DNA from 2 places in the Undibacterium sp. TJN19 genome. Region 1 is predicted to be linked to the other one. Evidence: riboswitches for the same ligand, from Rfam matches in the RefSeq annotation. Region 1 holds a riboswitch; the other holds the start of a gene.
What was found. Region 1 has a riboswitch for cobalamin ahead of ACO0LH_RS24530 (TonB-dependent receptor domain-containing protein). Riboswitches for the same ligand answer to the same signal wherever they lie in the genome.

Region 1 (7,290 bases):
TGACCTGCATTTCGGTGACGGTATCGGCAATCGCGATCAATTCTGGTAAGGCACCTCGGCCAGTAACCGCCACATGCTGCATTTCGGGGCGGGCATCCAGATCCGCGATGACAGTTTGCACATCCAGATAATGGTATTTCAGCGCGATGTTCAATTCATCCAGTACCACCAGGCCAATCGCGGGGTCGCTGAGGAACTGTCTGGCCTGGTCCCATGCCAGTCCGGCTTTTTCCATATCACGTTCACGGTTCTGGGTTTCCCAGGTATAACCCTCGCCCATCGCATGAAATTGCACTTCGTCAGGAAAGCGTCGCAAGAAAATTTCCTCGCCAGTGGACATGGCACCTTTGATGAATTGCACGACACCGACCTTCATGCCATGCCCCATGGCCCGCATCACCATACCAAATGCACTGGAGCTTTTACCCTTGCCATACCAGTATGCACCAGCAACACGCCGGTTTTTCTTTGTGCCTGTTCTATCTTTTCATCCATCAGCGCTTTTTTGCGCTGCATGCGCCGTTCATGGCGGGTGTTGATATTGTCAATCTCGTTGCTGCTGGGGTGTAAAGAATCTTCCTGGTTCATGATGATTTTAATTTTTGGGGATGAATAAGGTTTGCTCACCATGCTGGAAGCGTTCTATGGGGTGACCAAGGCAGTGCGTCAATTTTTCCGCACTCAGGACATCATCGGCCAGCCCTGCCAGCCATTGCCCGTCACCCATCAGCAGCAAGGCATGCGTGGCAATGCGGTGTGCCAGGTTAAGATCGTGACTTACCATGACGACAGCCTTGTTTTGCTGCTGGCACAAGCGGGCAAACAATTGCATGACACTGACTTGATGCCCAAGATCGAGCGCATTCGCCGGTTCATCCAGCAATAGCCATTGGGCATTTTGCGCCAACAAGGCAGCGATTGCTACCCGCTGTCTTTCTCCTCCCGACAGACTGCGCACATCGCGCTGCGCCATGTCTTCAACATCGAGTTCACGCAAGGCTGTCAGGGCGAACTCCATGTCAGCGGCAGATTCCCAATAGTGCGCATCCTGGTAGGGATGGCGCGCGCTCATGACGGTATCGAGGGCAGTATAACCAAACGCATCAACCCGGCTTTGCGGCAAGAAAGCACGTTGCCTTGCCAGGTTTTCCAGCGACCAGTCCTGCAATGGTTTTCCCTGTACATGGACTTGCCCTGATTCGATGGCGCGCAAACCTGCAAGGGTACGCAGCAAGGTACTTTTACCGGCCCCATTACGACCGATAATGCACCAGCATTCACCGGGCTTGATCTCCCAGTTCAGGTTATTGATCAATACGCGTTTGTCTACTGATAGATGCAGATTGCGGATATCCATCAACGTCTCCGCAGTTGATGAAGTTGCAGCAAGAACATGGGCACGCCCACCATTGCGGTGATCACACCCACTGGCAGTTGTTGCGGCGCGACGACTGTACGCGCCACCGTATCAGCCAGTACCAGAAAGCAGCCGCCAGCCAGGGTAGCAGCTGGTATCAGCAAACGGTGGTCTGGCCCCCAGGCAAAACGGCAGGCATGCGGCATGATCAGGCCGACGAAGCCTATGCTACCCGCATTGCTGACAGCGCTGGCTGTCAATAAGGCCGCGCATAAAAATAAAAGCTGGCGCAGGCGGCCAATGTTCACACCCAGGGTGCTGGCATTGTCGGCATGCATGGCAGCGACATTAATGGCGCGGGCATTGCGCATGGCAAATCCCAGACCTATTGCGATAATCAGCCACGGCAGGTAGCGTGACTGGGTATTCGACAAATCACCTATCATCCAGAACACCATGCCACGCAGACGGCTGTCAGGTGCAATCGATAACATCAGCGTGATCAGTGCGCCGCAACCCGTAGCGACGATCACACCGGTCAACAATAAAATCGGCGCACTGCCATCCGTGCTGCCACTACCTTTCAAATCACGGTAGGCCAGACCAAACAGCAAGAGCGACACGCTGATGGCACCGGCAAAAGCAGCAACATCCACCAGCCAGAAGGCCCCGAAAAACAGAATGGTCGCCAAGGCACCGACAGATGCACCGCCAGATATGCCCAGCACATACGGGTCTGCCAGCGGATTGCGCAACAGGGCCTGCATCATGACGCCAGACAAGGCGAGCGTTCCACCAGTCACAAAACCGGTGAGTGCACGGCCCAAGCGCAATTCAAGCAGGCTGCCTGCCAATGTGCTGGGTTGCCCATGCAGCAATTCGATCAGCGCTTGCCACAATTCGGCAAATGTCAGGGAAACTGAACCTGTAATACAGGCAAAAAAGATACTGGCAATGGCCAAGCAAAACAAAGCCGGCAATACCAGGCTGGCACGCCGCGCCACCAGCATCACCGGAGCCTGACTGGAACCCTGCATGGAAAAAAAAGACATTGTCGCCCTGGTTTTACTGGTCAGATAAAAGAAAACGAAATACGTGACATGCAGCATCGACGGTGCACGTTTCCGAACCACGATGATAAATCAACACCGGCTTGCCAATCCTTCAAATCAGCAAGCCGGTCACGACGCTTGAAACAGCGTCTTCAAAAAATCATGGATTAAGCGCCATACACTCGCTTAAGCAGTTTTTTTATTTGAAGCCGTAGTTGATGCCTACAAACACATTGGAACCTGGTGTCGTGTAGTTCTTCGCCAGTTCATAATCCTTGTTCAGGGCATTGTTCCAGCGTGCAATGACGGTGGTATTTTTTGCCACATCATAAGTTGCGTACAGGTTCAGCAGATTATAAGAATCCAGCACTTTCTTGTTTGCGACATCATCAAAGCGATCGCCAGAGAAAATGCTTTCCACGCCAAATTTTGCACCTGCCCACGCATATTCAGCAGCCAGTGTACCGTGCTGTTTGGAACGGCGTGCCAGACGCAAACCTGTCGTGTCATCTTTTGGGTCCTGGATATCAACGGAAGCACGTAATGTCAGGTCAGCAAAGCGGGTAGACGCACCCACGCTCAGGCCAGACAGGGTTGCCTTGTTGACGTTATAAGAACAGCCATAAGGGTGAGTTATCTGTTCAACAGGGCAAACATTGGTGCTGACCAGCAAATCGGTTGCCTTGTTCTGGTAATACACGGCACTGACCTGGCTATCGCCCTGCTCGAAATACACCCCGATCTCTGCATTTTTGGCTTTTTCAGGCTTGTTGCTGGCGATGCCAAAACCTGGGTAATACAATTCATTGAAACTCGGTGCACGGAAACTGCTGCCATAACTGGCGTTCACACGCAGGGCATCGGTCACACGATAACCGTAAGCGATGCTGCCAGTGGTGTTGGAACCATATTGCGAGCTACGGTCATTACGTATGCTGGCACTGGCCAGATGTGCATCTTGTTTGAATACATACGATGCGGCAAAAGAATTGGTTGTACGTTTCGTGCCATTGATACCCTTTGTCGCGATACCACCCGAAACGGAATCCACATTTTCATCACGCGTTTCTGCGATCAATTGCAATATGTCTTTACCGATACGGATGTTATTCTGAAAGTTCAGGCTATCCTGACGCGTATCAATCTGGCTCTGGCCATAGGATGCATCGGTATAACTCTTGTCAGTTGCTCTGGCGTATTGCAGTGACGCAGACCAGATATCCGTCAATTTGGCACGTCCGAAAACCGCAATGGTTTCCAGTGTTCCGATACTACGGTCATCTTGTGCCGTACCTGCATCAAACTGTGCATTATTGCGGCTATGCAAGACGCTGGTACCCAATTCATAACCCTTGCTGATTTCCCATACCAGACGGCCATTGATGCTATCCATCTTGTAACCGTCTTTATCCGGGTTATAAGTGAATGTGCCTGCGCCAGGCTTGGAAGCAGAAAACCCTGTGCTTTCTTCATGGCCAGCATTCAGGCTCAGGCTCAGATTGTCAGCAACGGAACCGGTGATACCTGCTTGCAATTTGCGTGTGCCATAACTGCCAACGCCAGCAGAAATAGTTGGCGATATGACGCCTGTACCCTTCCTGGTAAAGATTTGTATTACGCCACCCATGGCATCAGCACCATACAGGCTCGACAAGGGGCCATACACGATTTCAATATGATCGACCTGCGACAGGGGAATAGATGACCAGGTCGCACCACCGGTGGTGGAAGAACCTATACGCACGCCATCAATCAACACAACATTCTGTGCATTATTGCCGCCACGGATGAACACGGACGAAGTCGTGCCTGGGCCGCCGTTGCGTGCAATTTCTATACCGCGTTGCTTTTGCAGCAAATCCACAATGGAAGCTGCACCGGATTTGGCAATTTCTTCAGCAGTAATGACAACATTGTCAGCCAATACATCTTTGGCTGCTTGTTCCTGACGACCAGCGGTAATGACCACGCTGGAAGCAGAAGCAAGCGATGTCGTTGAAGCAGTTTGTGCCAATGCGGAATAGGAAGGGAATGCGGCAGCCAATGCCAGGCTGACGGCGAGCGGTTTGAATGCAGATGTCATGATTTTCAGAAAATTAGTACACGCAGCCGACGTCCCCGCAGGCTACATTGGACAAAGCAACAGAAAGTGATTATCGTCAATGCCGCGCTAAACCCGCGGTTTGATAAAGAAGATGGCGCCATATCGCTGCGCCCTGCTATCACGAAATTTCCCCGTCCGTATTACTTCACTTATTCTGGCCGGTATCCGGGCTGACAAATATCACCATCTGACCTTCCCATGCACACAGCACAGTGGTATTGGAAAATGGCTTGCTGTGAGCCGGGACAGATCATGGATCACAGCAATTTGTACACCGTTGCGGGGGCAGCACACGTTTGCTAAACATCGTGTTTCCCGTTTAACCGCGGTTATGAACATAACCGCGAGCACCAAAACCCCGCCATTCTATAGACAGATGGGGGTCAGGGCAAGTAAAGGGGAAACTGTTCAGTAATACCAGTCATAAGCTGACTTGTGGATTGTTTGATGAATTTCGTGATGAATTGCCTGATAGGCAAGCAATTAACTGATGGCGGCTATCTTGTTAATCCAGGCATCCACCAGTTCGGCATGCAGGCTTGACATTTCTGACAGCTGGACGCCAACACGGTAAACATCACCGCTTAGCACTGAATGCCTTATCGTGCCTTTACAGGCCACTTTGAAAATTTCATTCAGCTTATCAATTCTCGGGATTTCTATCATCATGGGATAAACCCGCATGGCCACGAGATTTTCTGAACAGTGCAATAACAATCCATCTGAGGAGATGTTGATCACCTTGGCCATCGCTAACCTGCCATCCGACAATTTAATGCCAGAGCGCCAGGTAACGTTGATACGTGGTGATCTCCTCAGTTCCATCATGTTTGATTGCGAATAAAAATTGATAAGTAAAGTTGATAAATAAAGTTGATAAATGCGGTATTTACAGGCCCGAAATCTTGGTTTTCTGCAAAAATCAGGACAAACCACAGGAACAATATAAAGCAATTTTCCACGAGCAAGCAAGAATATTACCTGAATACAATATATTTCACATATTCGCCAAACGCGAAATTCTGCTGCCGCTGACAAGTTTTTTCTGCAAGTTCTTGTGCCTGCATGCCATTTTCCCAAGCCAATATCATACGCATGCTGCCTGCATGACTGACTATCAATGCTTCAGGTATCTGCTGCAAGCGCAGGTCTTCCAGCCACAAAATTATCCTTTGCGCAAACTCGACCGCAGATTCGGCGCCACCTGGCCGGTAAGTCGCCTGTGCAAGCGCCCAGGCATCGATTTCTGCACGCGGAATATGATCCCACTCCTGCATTTCCCAGTTTCCAAAATTGAGCTCCTTCAAGCGTGCATCGAAAACCGGTACATCACTGAATTGCCGTGCAAGCTGCGCGCAACGTTGTAAAGGGCTGGAAAACACAGGTATGCCGACATTCAGTTGGGGTTGCACATCCATGGCCAGTTGCATGCAATCAGTCTCGGATACGGCAATATCAGATTGCCCATAGCATATGCCACTGCCGATCAGGGGCCGGGTATGTCTGAGCAAATGCAAAAGCATGATCAGACTGCCTGTGAGGCAAGCAAACCCATATAGATAGCCACTTCACTGACTTGCTGCACAGCGCCCAGGCAATCACCGGTATATCCGCCTATCTTGCGCTGGAACATCCTGGCCATCCACCAGCTCAAAGCTATCATGAGAACGAGTGCCATCAGCAGGTTAAATATAGCGATGGGAAAAAAATACAAGACCACGTTTATCGGCAATAACACGGTCAGAAAGGAGATCAGAAATTCTGCATGACTCATTTCCTGCGCCAGCGGTTTGGCCTTGCCTTCATGGCGGGCATAATCCATGCGCCAGATCAGGCAACAAGAGGCAAGCCTGGACAAGGGATGGGCAATCAGCAAGGCTGGCACTGTCATCTCGGCAGGTAAATTGATCAGCAGGCTCAGCTTCAGTACCAGCAACAGGCATATGCCTATCGCACCATAGGCACCAACGCGTGAATCCCTCATGATGTCGAGTACGCGTTCAGGTGTCATGCCACCACCGAAGCCATCGCAGACATCGGCAAAACCATCTTCATGAAATGCACCAGTCAGCATGATGCCGGCTATTGCGGACAGGATGACTGCGACTGTTTGCGGCCACCATTGCAAAACCAGCAGATACACGGCAGAACACACCGCAGCCACCACCCAGCCTACCGCCGGAAAATAACGTGACGCCTGATGCAGCCACGCGGGATCAAACCCCACCCAGCGCGGTACGGGGATACGCGTAAAAAACTGCAAAGCAATAAAGAATAAACGTATTTGTTGCAAAACAGGCTTTCCGAAGCATTGAGCAACATTGAACAAGAATGATTTCAGTCGCTGCTCTTTTCGCTGACCTGGGCAGATGCAAATGTCGCCATCTGGTTCAGGAAATTGACTGCCGCCAATAACATGGGATAAACCAGTGCGGCACCAGTGCCCTCGCCCAGACGCAAATCCAGTTGCAAGACCGGTTTGACCTGCAATGCCTGCAACATCCTGGCATGACCGCTTTCATCAGACTGATGCGAAAATACACAGTAGTCCAGAATTGCCGGTTCTATTTTTGCCGCGACCAGCACGGCACTGGTGACAATGAAACCGTCAATCAGCAAGACCATGCGGCGCTCTGCGGCTGCCAGCATGGCACCCACCATGCTGGCGATTTCGAATCCACCAAAAGTTGCCAGCACTTCTTCCGGCTTGTGTATACCGGCATGCAAGGCCACAGCCTTTTCTATGACAGCCTGTTTATGGGATATGCCTTCTTTCG
Region 2 (7,290 bases), on a different contig from region 1:
CTTACCAGAAGCTGCTGGCACGCTTGCAACAGGCTGGCGTCGAATGGCTGCAAATCGACGAGCCTATCCTGGCGCTGGACCTGGATGCTGAGTGGCTGAACGCCTTCCCGCTGGCCTATACCGCCTTGTCGGCGCAAACACCCAAACTCTTGCTGGCAACTTATTTTGAGTCAGTCAAGGATCGTGCCGAATTACTGCATAGCTTGCCAGTGGCAGGTGTGCATCTGGATCTCGTCAGAGCACCACAACAATTGCCGGCCTTGCTTGAAAACTGGCCACAAGGCCGGGTCTTGTCCGCCGGCGTCATTGATGGCCGCAACATCTGGCGTGCAGATTTATCCAGCCTGCTCAAGCAGTTGCAGCCAGCGCATGCCCAATTGGGCGAGCAATTATGGATAGCATCAAGTTGCTCACTGTTGCATGTGCCAGTCGATCTGGCTTATGAAACTGCACTGGATGAAGAAAGCAAAAACTGGCTGGCTTTTGCCACGCAGAAATTGACTGAAATTGTCGCACTCAAGCAGGCGTTGAATGGCAATGCAACGGCAGTCGTCACGCAATTTGATGCAGCAGAAAGCGCCATTCTCAGTCGCCGCAATTCTTCGCGCATTCATAACATGATGGTCAAGAAACGTCTTGCAGCGGTGACAGCCAAAGACGCTGAACGTCATCATGTTTTTGCAGAACGTATAGGCAAGCAACAGCAGCGTTTTCAATTGCCATTGTTTCCGACTACCAGCATAGGTTCTTTCCCGCAAACCAAAACAATACGCCAGGCACGCGCCGCCTATAAGCAGGGCCGCCTGGCGCACCTGGAATATCTCGAAGCCATGCGCGCAGAAATACGCCTGGTCGTGGCACAACAGGAGAGGCTCGATATCGACGTGCTGGTACATGGCGAACCAGAGCGCAATGACATGGTGGAATATTTCGGCGAGCAATTGTGGGGTTATGGCTTTACTCTGAATGGCTGGGTACAAAGCTATGGTTCCCGTTGTGTCAAGCCACCATTCATTTATGGTGATGTGTACCGGCCAGAAGCAATGACGACCAGTTGGAGCGAATATGCACAAAGCCTGACCAGCAAGCCCATGAAAGGCATGTTGACCGGCCCTGTCACCATGCTGCAATGGTCCTTTGTGCGTGATGACCAGCCACGTGAAGCCACGGCATTGCAAATCGCGCTGGCTTTGCGTGACGAAGTCACTGACCTGGAAAAAGCAGGCATAGGCATGATACAGATTGATGAGCCGGCTTTCCGCGAAGGTTTGCCACTAAAACGCAAAGACTGGGCGGCATACCTGGACTGGGCCGTGCGCGCCTTCAAACTGTGCTCAGCAGGGGTGAAAGACGATACCCAGATCCATACCCATATGTGCTATTCGGAATTCAACGATATCCTACCGTGGATAGCTGCGATGGATGCCGATGTGATCACCATAGAAACCTCACGCTCGGATATGGAGTTGCTGGAAGGTTTTGGCGAATTTGCGTATCCCAACGATATCGGTCCAGGCGTCTACGACATTCACTCGCCACGTGTGCCACGTGTCGCAGAAATGCAAAGACTATTGCAAAAAGCCCGTAGCGTGCTGCCTGACGCCAGACTATGGGTCAACCCTGACTGCGGCCTGAAAACCCGCGACTGGCCAGAAACCATCGCAGCACTGGAAAACATGGTGCAAGCCGCCAAATTGCTGCGGGCGACTGTAACGGCGGATGAAGAGCATCAGGATTGTTGTTGATCGCGTTTATTCAATTGGCATGATTGATGTAAGGCACATTTTCACTTTATTGTGAGAATGTGCCTTTTAGCTTGCACCATGAGAGATGGACGCTGAACGATGGTGTTGAGCGATTGGAAAATTGAGAGCAAATTTTCCGGCAAATCTACGCAGCATCATTTCAGTGTCCGATCAAATTTTTATGATAGCTTGCAAGTGCCTTCAATAGAACGCGCTTGTTTGTGGGCATTTGACCTTGCTGGCAGGCTTGACTTCAGTCAGTTGCAGCTTGCTATCCAGCATCCAGGCGCTGAACCGCTTGCGGGTGAGAATATTCCCTTTTCCATAACTGTCGACACTGATTACAAAGGCCATGGCAGATTTGCCATAACTGCATTCAGTTTCAAATTTCACGCCTTCTTTGGCTGTGACAACCGGCAAAGGAAGTGCGTACTGTTTCAAAGGCGGTTTTGCCATCTCTGCAGCAGTGGCCTTTTCATAGTCGTTAATGGTATCGACAATAACTGCCGCATTTGAATAATGATCAATTCCTGGGCCTGTCGGGGTGTCACTGGACCGTTGTGCCAATACCTGCACAAGGTGGCCAGTGATGAATTCGGCCGTAACCTGGCCCCATTTATCTTTCCATTCCTTGCGCGACAGTGACATCGTGCTGGTGGGCGTTGTGGCCGCTCCAGCGGGCTCAGCAGCAGGGGCGGGCATAGTGCTTGCGACAGGAGCTGGCGCAGCTGCTTTGGGCGCTGGTGTAGCAACTAATGCTGGTTTGACAGGAGCCGCAGCAACTTCTTCACCCTGGAACGCATATTTACCATCAAAGGGAACATCGCCCCAGGAACCTGCACATGCCTCTACATGCAATTGCATGCCACCAGCAGCGCGTTTCAAGGTCATAGTGCAACGTCCCTCGCTAAAGTTCCAGCCGCCAGGCGCATCGGATAATTTACCTTCCCCGGACCCGCTGCGTAAATTGCCCGCCTTGCCTTTCTCAGAAACTTCCAGTGTGAATTTGCCGTCAGGTTTTACCGTCAGCAAACGCTCAAAACCTTTATCGCTGGCATCATAAATACCGGCCTTGGGATAGGGACTATAGTCCGCCGCCAGCACAGGTGCTACCAGACAAGACAATGCCAGACTTGATGACAATAAACGAACAGCGCCAGAGGTAGTTGATTTTTTCATGTAAGCAAATGAAGTTGAATAGAGTGGATGAACAAAGCCGCATATCCACATGCCCAGGCATGAAGACAGAGCACAATTGCTGCTTTAAGCCGGATGATGGTGCATGACCGTAAAAACCATGTCAATCAATTAATTGCGTGTTTTATATTAATGCGCAACAAAGTGTAAGTGGACTTGTACTGACGGTTTGACTTTGATAGTCGCTCTGTCGCGCGTCAAAGCTGATAGGGCTTGCGCAAAACCGCAGCTACGTTGCTTCTCGCCGTAATAAAAAGCACTGCCTGCGTCGCTGATGTCTTGCCGGGTCAATTTTGTGTAAGTCCTCATTGATTTTATTCCAGCTAAAAGCAGGTTGGAATGACGCTGTTATTTTTGTAATTGACCGACAAGTTCAACCATGCTTAATCCTGCGCTAAAGCACCTCTTGAATTTTTTTCACCAATTAACGTTTACGTTAACGTCAATTCCTGTGCTATTCTAAAAATAACAGGTGCGCTGCTCATTTTCTTGAGTAGCGTTAAACGGGAAAGTGGTCGTCGCTGGCCAGTCAGAAGCCAGCGACCAAGCCCCTGCTGCCTCCGCAACGGTAAGTGAGTGCGGTTACATCATCGACGCCACTGGTCATGCATGACTGGGAAGGCGATGTAACAAGACTTGCAAGCCCGGATACCGGCCTGTTGATCTTTACGGAAAACATTGCGGAAGGCTGTGTTTGAAGCGATGCATTGTGTCTGGATAACTGGTTTTCTTAGCCTGGTTATCAGGTTTGGCGCACATCAGCTTCTGACAATTCTTTCTCTTTTTTTCCTTGGGTCTGGTCACGTACGGAAGGTGCGTGGCGGATGCGCACTATGCGTTTGCATGGTCGCGTCCATGGCCAGCATGCATATATGAACTGTATGTGCATGCTGTTTTCAGGCATCAGTACGGCTTATGTTGCGGACGAGTTTCCGCCGTGTGTCCGTGCGCAATCAGGAAAGTACAGGCAAGACATCATGACAATTCTCTCCCAGGTTCCTACCGTCAAGCTCATCATCAACGGTGAATTAGTCGAATCCAAAGCCACGCAATGGCGTAACGTCATTAATCCGGCAACGCAGCAGGTGTTGGCGCATGTGCCATTTGCTACCGATGCAGAAATGCAGGCTGCTGTAGAAAGCGCCAAGACAGCGTTCAAGACCTGGCGCAAAACTGCCATCGGTACTCGCGCCCGCATCTTCTTGAAATACCAGCAGCTGATACGTGAAAACATGGCGGAGCTGGCTGCATTGCTGACAGCCGAACAGGGCAAGACCCTGGCCGATGCAGAAGGCGATATCTTCCGCGGCCTTGAGGTGGTCGAGCATGCGGCCAATATCGGCAACCTGCAAATGGGTGAGATCGCCAATAATGTCGCCAGCGGCGTTGATACTTATACGCTGAACCAGCCCTTAGGGGTTTGTGCCGGCATCACGCCTTTCAACTTTCCGGCGATGATACCGCTGTGGATGTTCCCGATGGCGATTGCCTGTGGTAATACCTTTATCCTGAAACCCTCAGAGCAAGACCCCATGGTCACCATGCGTCTGGTTGAGCTGGCCTTGCAGGCCGGTATCCCACCTGGCGTCTTGAATGTTGTGCATGGCGGCGAAGATGTGGTGAATGCGATTTGCGATCACCCCGATATCAAGGCCGTGTCTTTCGTCGGCTCTACCCGCGTGGGTACGCATGTGTATCAACGCGCTACGCTGGCAGGCAAACGGGCGCAGTGCATGATGGGTGCAAAAAATCATGCCATCGTATTACCTGATGCGAATAAAGAACAAACCTTGAACAATCTCGCTGGCGCTGCTTTTGGTGCAGCCGGGCAGCGGTGCATGGCCTTGTCGGTGGTGATATTGGTCGGTGCGGCGCAAGAATGGGTGCCAGAATTGCTGGACAAAGCGCGCAGCCTGAAAATCAATGCGGGTGCAGAGGCCAATACGGATATTGGCCCTGTCATTTCCTGCACGGCAAAGGAGAGGGTAGAGCGCCTGATTGCGCAAGGTGTCAGCGAAGGGGCTGAATTATTGCTTGATGGCAGACAGCCTCATGTGCCGGGCTATGAATCCGGTAATTTCGTTGGCCCTACCGTATTTGGTGGTGTCAAACCAGGCATGCGCATCTATGAAGAAGAAATTTTTGGCCCGGTACTGTGTCTAGTCAGTGCCAATAGCCTGACCGAAGCCATTGCCATCATCAATGCCAACCCCAACGGCAATGGTACGGCCCTGTTCACGCAGTCTGGCGCTGCTGCACGCACTTTTGAAGAAGATATCGATGTCGGACAGATCGGCATCAACGTACCTATCCCCGTACCTGTCCCGCTGTTTTCCTTTACTGGCTCACGCGCATCCAAACTTGGTGACCTGGGGCCTTACGGCAAACAGGTTATCCAGTTTTATACCCAGACCAAGACGATTACGGCACGCTGGTTTGATGACAGCGTAACAGCTGGCAAGGTGAATACGACTATCTCGCTCAAGTAAGGAAATCGTCATGGACTTCGAATTAACTGAAGACCAGCGAGCCTACCAGCAATCTGCCCGACATTTTGCCGCCCATGAAATGGCGGCACAAGCTGCGCATTGGGATGCGACATCCATGTTTCCGCTGGATGTCATCGCCCATGCCGGCGAGCTGGGTTTTTGCGGCATGTACGTGCCAGAAGACCTGGGTGGTTTGGGGCTGACAAGGCTGGATGCGGCAATTGTGTTTGAAGAGCTGGCACGTGCCTGTCCATCAACCACGGCTTATATCACCATACACAACATGGCAAGCTGGATGATTGCCCACTGGGGGGCAACACAGGTGCAAAATGACTGGGTACCCTTGCTGGCAACCGGTAAAAAACTGGCTTCGTATTGCCTGACTGAAGCAGGTTCAGGGTCGGACGCAGCTTCACTGCGCACCAGCGCCCGACTGGACGGAGACAACTATGTACTTAATGGCAGCAAGGCATTTATATCCGGTGCCGGGGCGACCGATATGCTGGTAGTGATGGCACGTACAGGTGGTGAGGGTGCGGATGGTATTTCTGCTTTTGCGGTACCGGCAAACCTGCCTGGCATCAGCTATGGCAAGAAAGAAGACAAGATGGGTTGGAACAGCCAGCCCACTCGTACGGTCAATTTTGATCAGGTATGCATACCCCGTTCCCATTTGCTGGGAAGAGAAGGAGAGGGTTTTCGCATTGCCATGCGTGGCCTTGATGGGGGGCGTATCAATATCGCTACCTGTTCCATCGGTGCTGCGCAATCAGCACTCAATAGCGCGCAAACCTATATGAATGAACGCATGCAGTTTCAAAAGAAACTGGCCGATTTTCAGGTACTGCAATTCAAATTGGCAGATATGCAAACCGAACTGGTGGCCGCACGCCAGATGGTGCGCCTGGCTGCCAGCAAACTCGACAGCAAGGCGCCGAATGCATCTGTGTATTGCGCCATGGCCAAGCGACTGGCGACCGATACCGGTTTTACTGTTTGCAATGAAGCACTGCAAATCCACGGTGGCTATGGCTATATCCGTGAATATCCACTAGAGCGTTTTTTACGCGATGTCAGGGTCCACCAGATACTGGAAGGCACCAATGAAATCATGCGTGTCATCGTGGCTCGCCACATGCTAAGTCAAACTACGAATGAGGAGTTTTTATGAGTAACGCCACACAATACACTGGCTACACCAACCTGCAATGTGAAGTCATCGGCAACACGGCCTTGCTGACGATTGCCAACCCACCCGCCAATACCTGGACCTCAGCGGGTTTGCAGGCCCTGACGCGACTGGTGCATGACCTCAATGCCAACCCGGCAATCTACAGCCTGGTCGTCACAGGTGAGGGGCAAAAGTTCTTTTCCGCCGGCGCCGATCTGAAATTATTTGCCGATGGTGACAAGGCAGTGGCACTGGACATGGCACGACGCTTTGGCGAAGCATTTGAAACCCTGAGCCAGTTCCGTGGCGTATCGATTGCTGCCATCAATGGCTATGCAATGGGCGGTGGACTGGAATGTGCCCTGGCCTGTGATCTGCGTATTGCAGAATCGCAGGCGCAAATGGCTTTGCCAGAAGCCACAGTCGGCCTGCTGCCTTGTGCAGGCGGCACGCAAAACCTGGCCTGGCTGGTGGGAGAAGGATGGGCCAAACGCCTGATCTTGTGCGGTGAACGTATCGATGCCGCCACAGCGCTACGCATAGGTCTGGTGGAAGAGGTGGTGGCGACTGGCGGGGCACTTGATCGTGCACTGGCACTGGCAAAACAGGCTGGCAAGCAAAGTCCTGTCAGTGTCAAGGCATGCAAACAGTTGATACAGGGCGCACGCAAGCAACCCTTGGCCGCTGT

Region 2: linked by a shared signal. The riboswitch ahead of ACO0LH_RS21305 (CoA-acylating methylmalonate-semialdehyde dehydrogenase) and the one ahead of ACO0LH_RS24530 (TonB-dependent receptor domain-containing protein) in region 1 are both predicted to bind cobalamin.

Annotation. Positions count from the first base shown of each region.
Region 1 covers NZ_JBMPPL010000012.1:146,167-153,456, reverse strand. Annotated here, with positions in the region: partial or broken gene cobO (cob(I)yrinic acid a,c-diamide adenosyltransferase) at 1-588, opposite strand, end outside; gene ACO0LH_RS24540 (ABC transporter ATP-binding protein) at 596-1,357, opposite strand; gene ACO0LH_RS24535 (FecCD family ABC transporter permease) at 1,357-2,409, opposite strand; gene ACO0LH_RS24530 (TonB-dependent receptor domain-containing protein) at 2,609-4,492, opposite strand; cobalamin riboswitch at 4,653-4,883, opposite strand; gene ACO0LH_RS24525 (PilZ domain-containing protein) at 4,997-5,485, opposite strand; gene ACO0LH_RS24520 (histidine phosphatase family protein) at 5,491-6,036, opposite strand; gene ACO0LH_RS24515 (adenosylcobinamide-GDP ribazoletransferase) at 6,039-6,806, opposite strand; gene cobT (nicotinate-nucleotide--dimethylbenzimidazole phosphoribosyltransferase) at 6,851-7,290, opposite strand, start outside.
Region 2 covers NZ_JBMPPL010000009.1:66,044-73,333, reverse strand. Annotated here, with positions in the region: gene metE (5-methyltetrahydropteroyltriglutamate--homocysteine S-methyltransferase) at 1-1,745, shown strand, start outside; gene ACO0LH_RS21310 (hypothetical protein) at 1,947-2,924, opposite strand; cobalamin riboswitch at 3,396-3,616, shown strand; gene ACO0LH_RS21305 (CoA-acylating methylmalonate-semialdehyde dehydrogenase) at 3,920-5,431, shown strand; gene ACO0LH_RS21300 (acyl-CoA dehydrogenase family protein) at 5,442-6,602, shown strand; gene ACO0LH_RS21295 (enoyl-CoA hydratase) at 6,599-7,290, shown strand, end outside.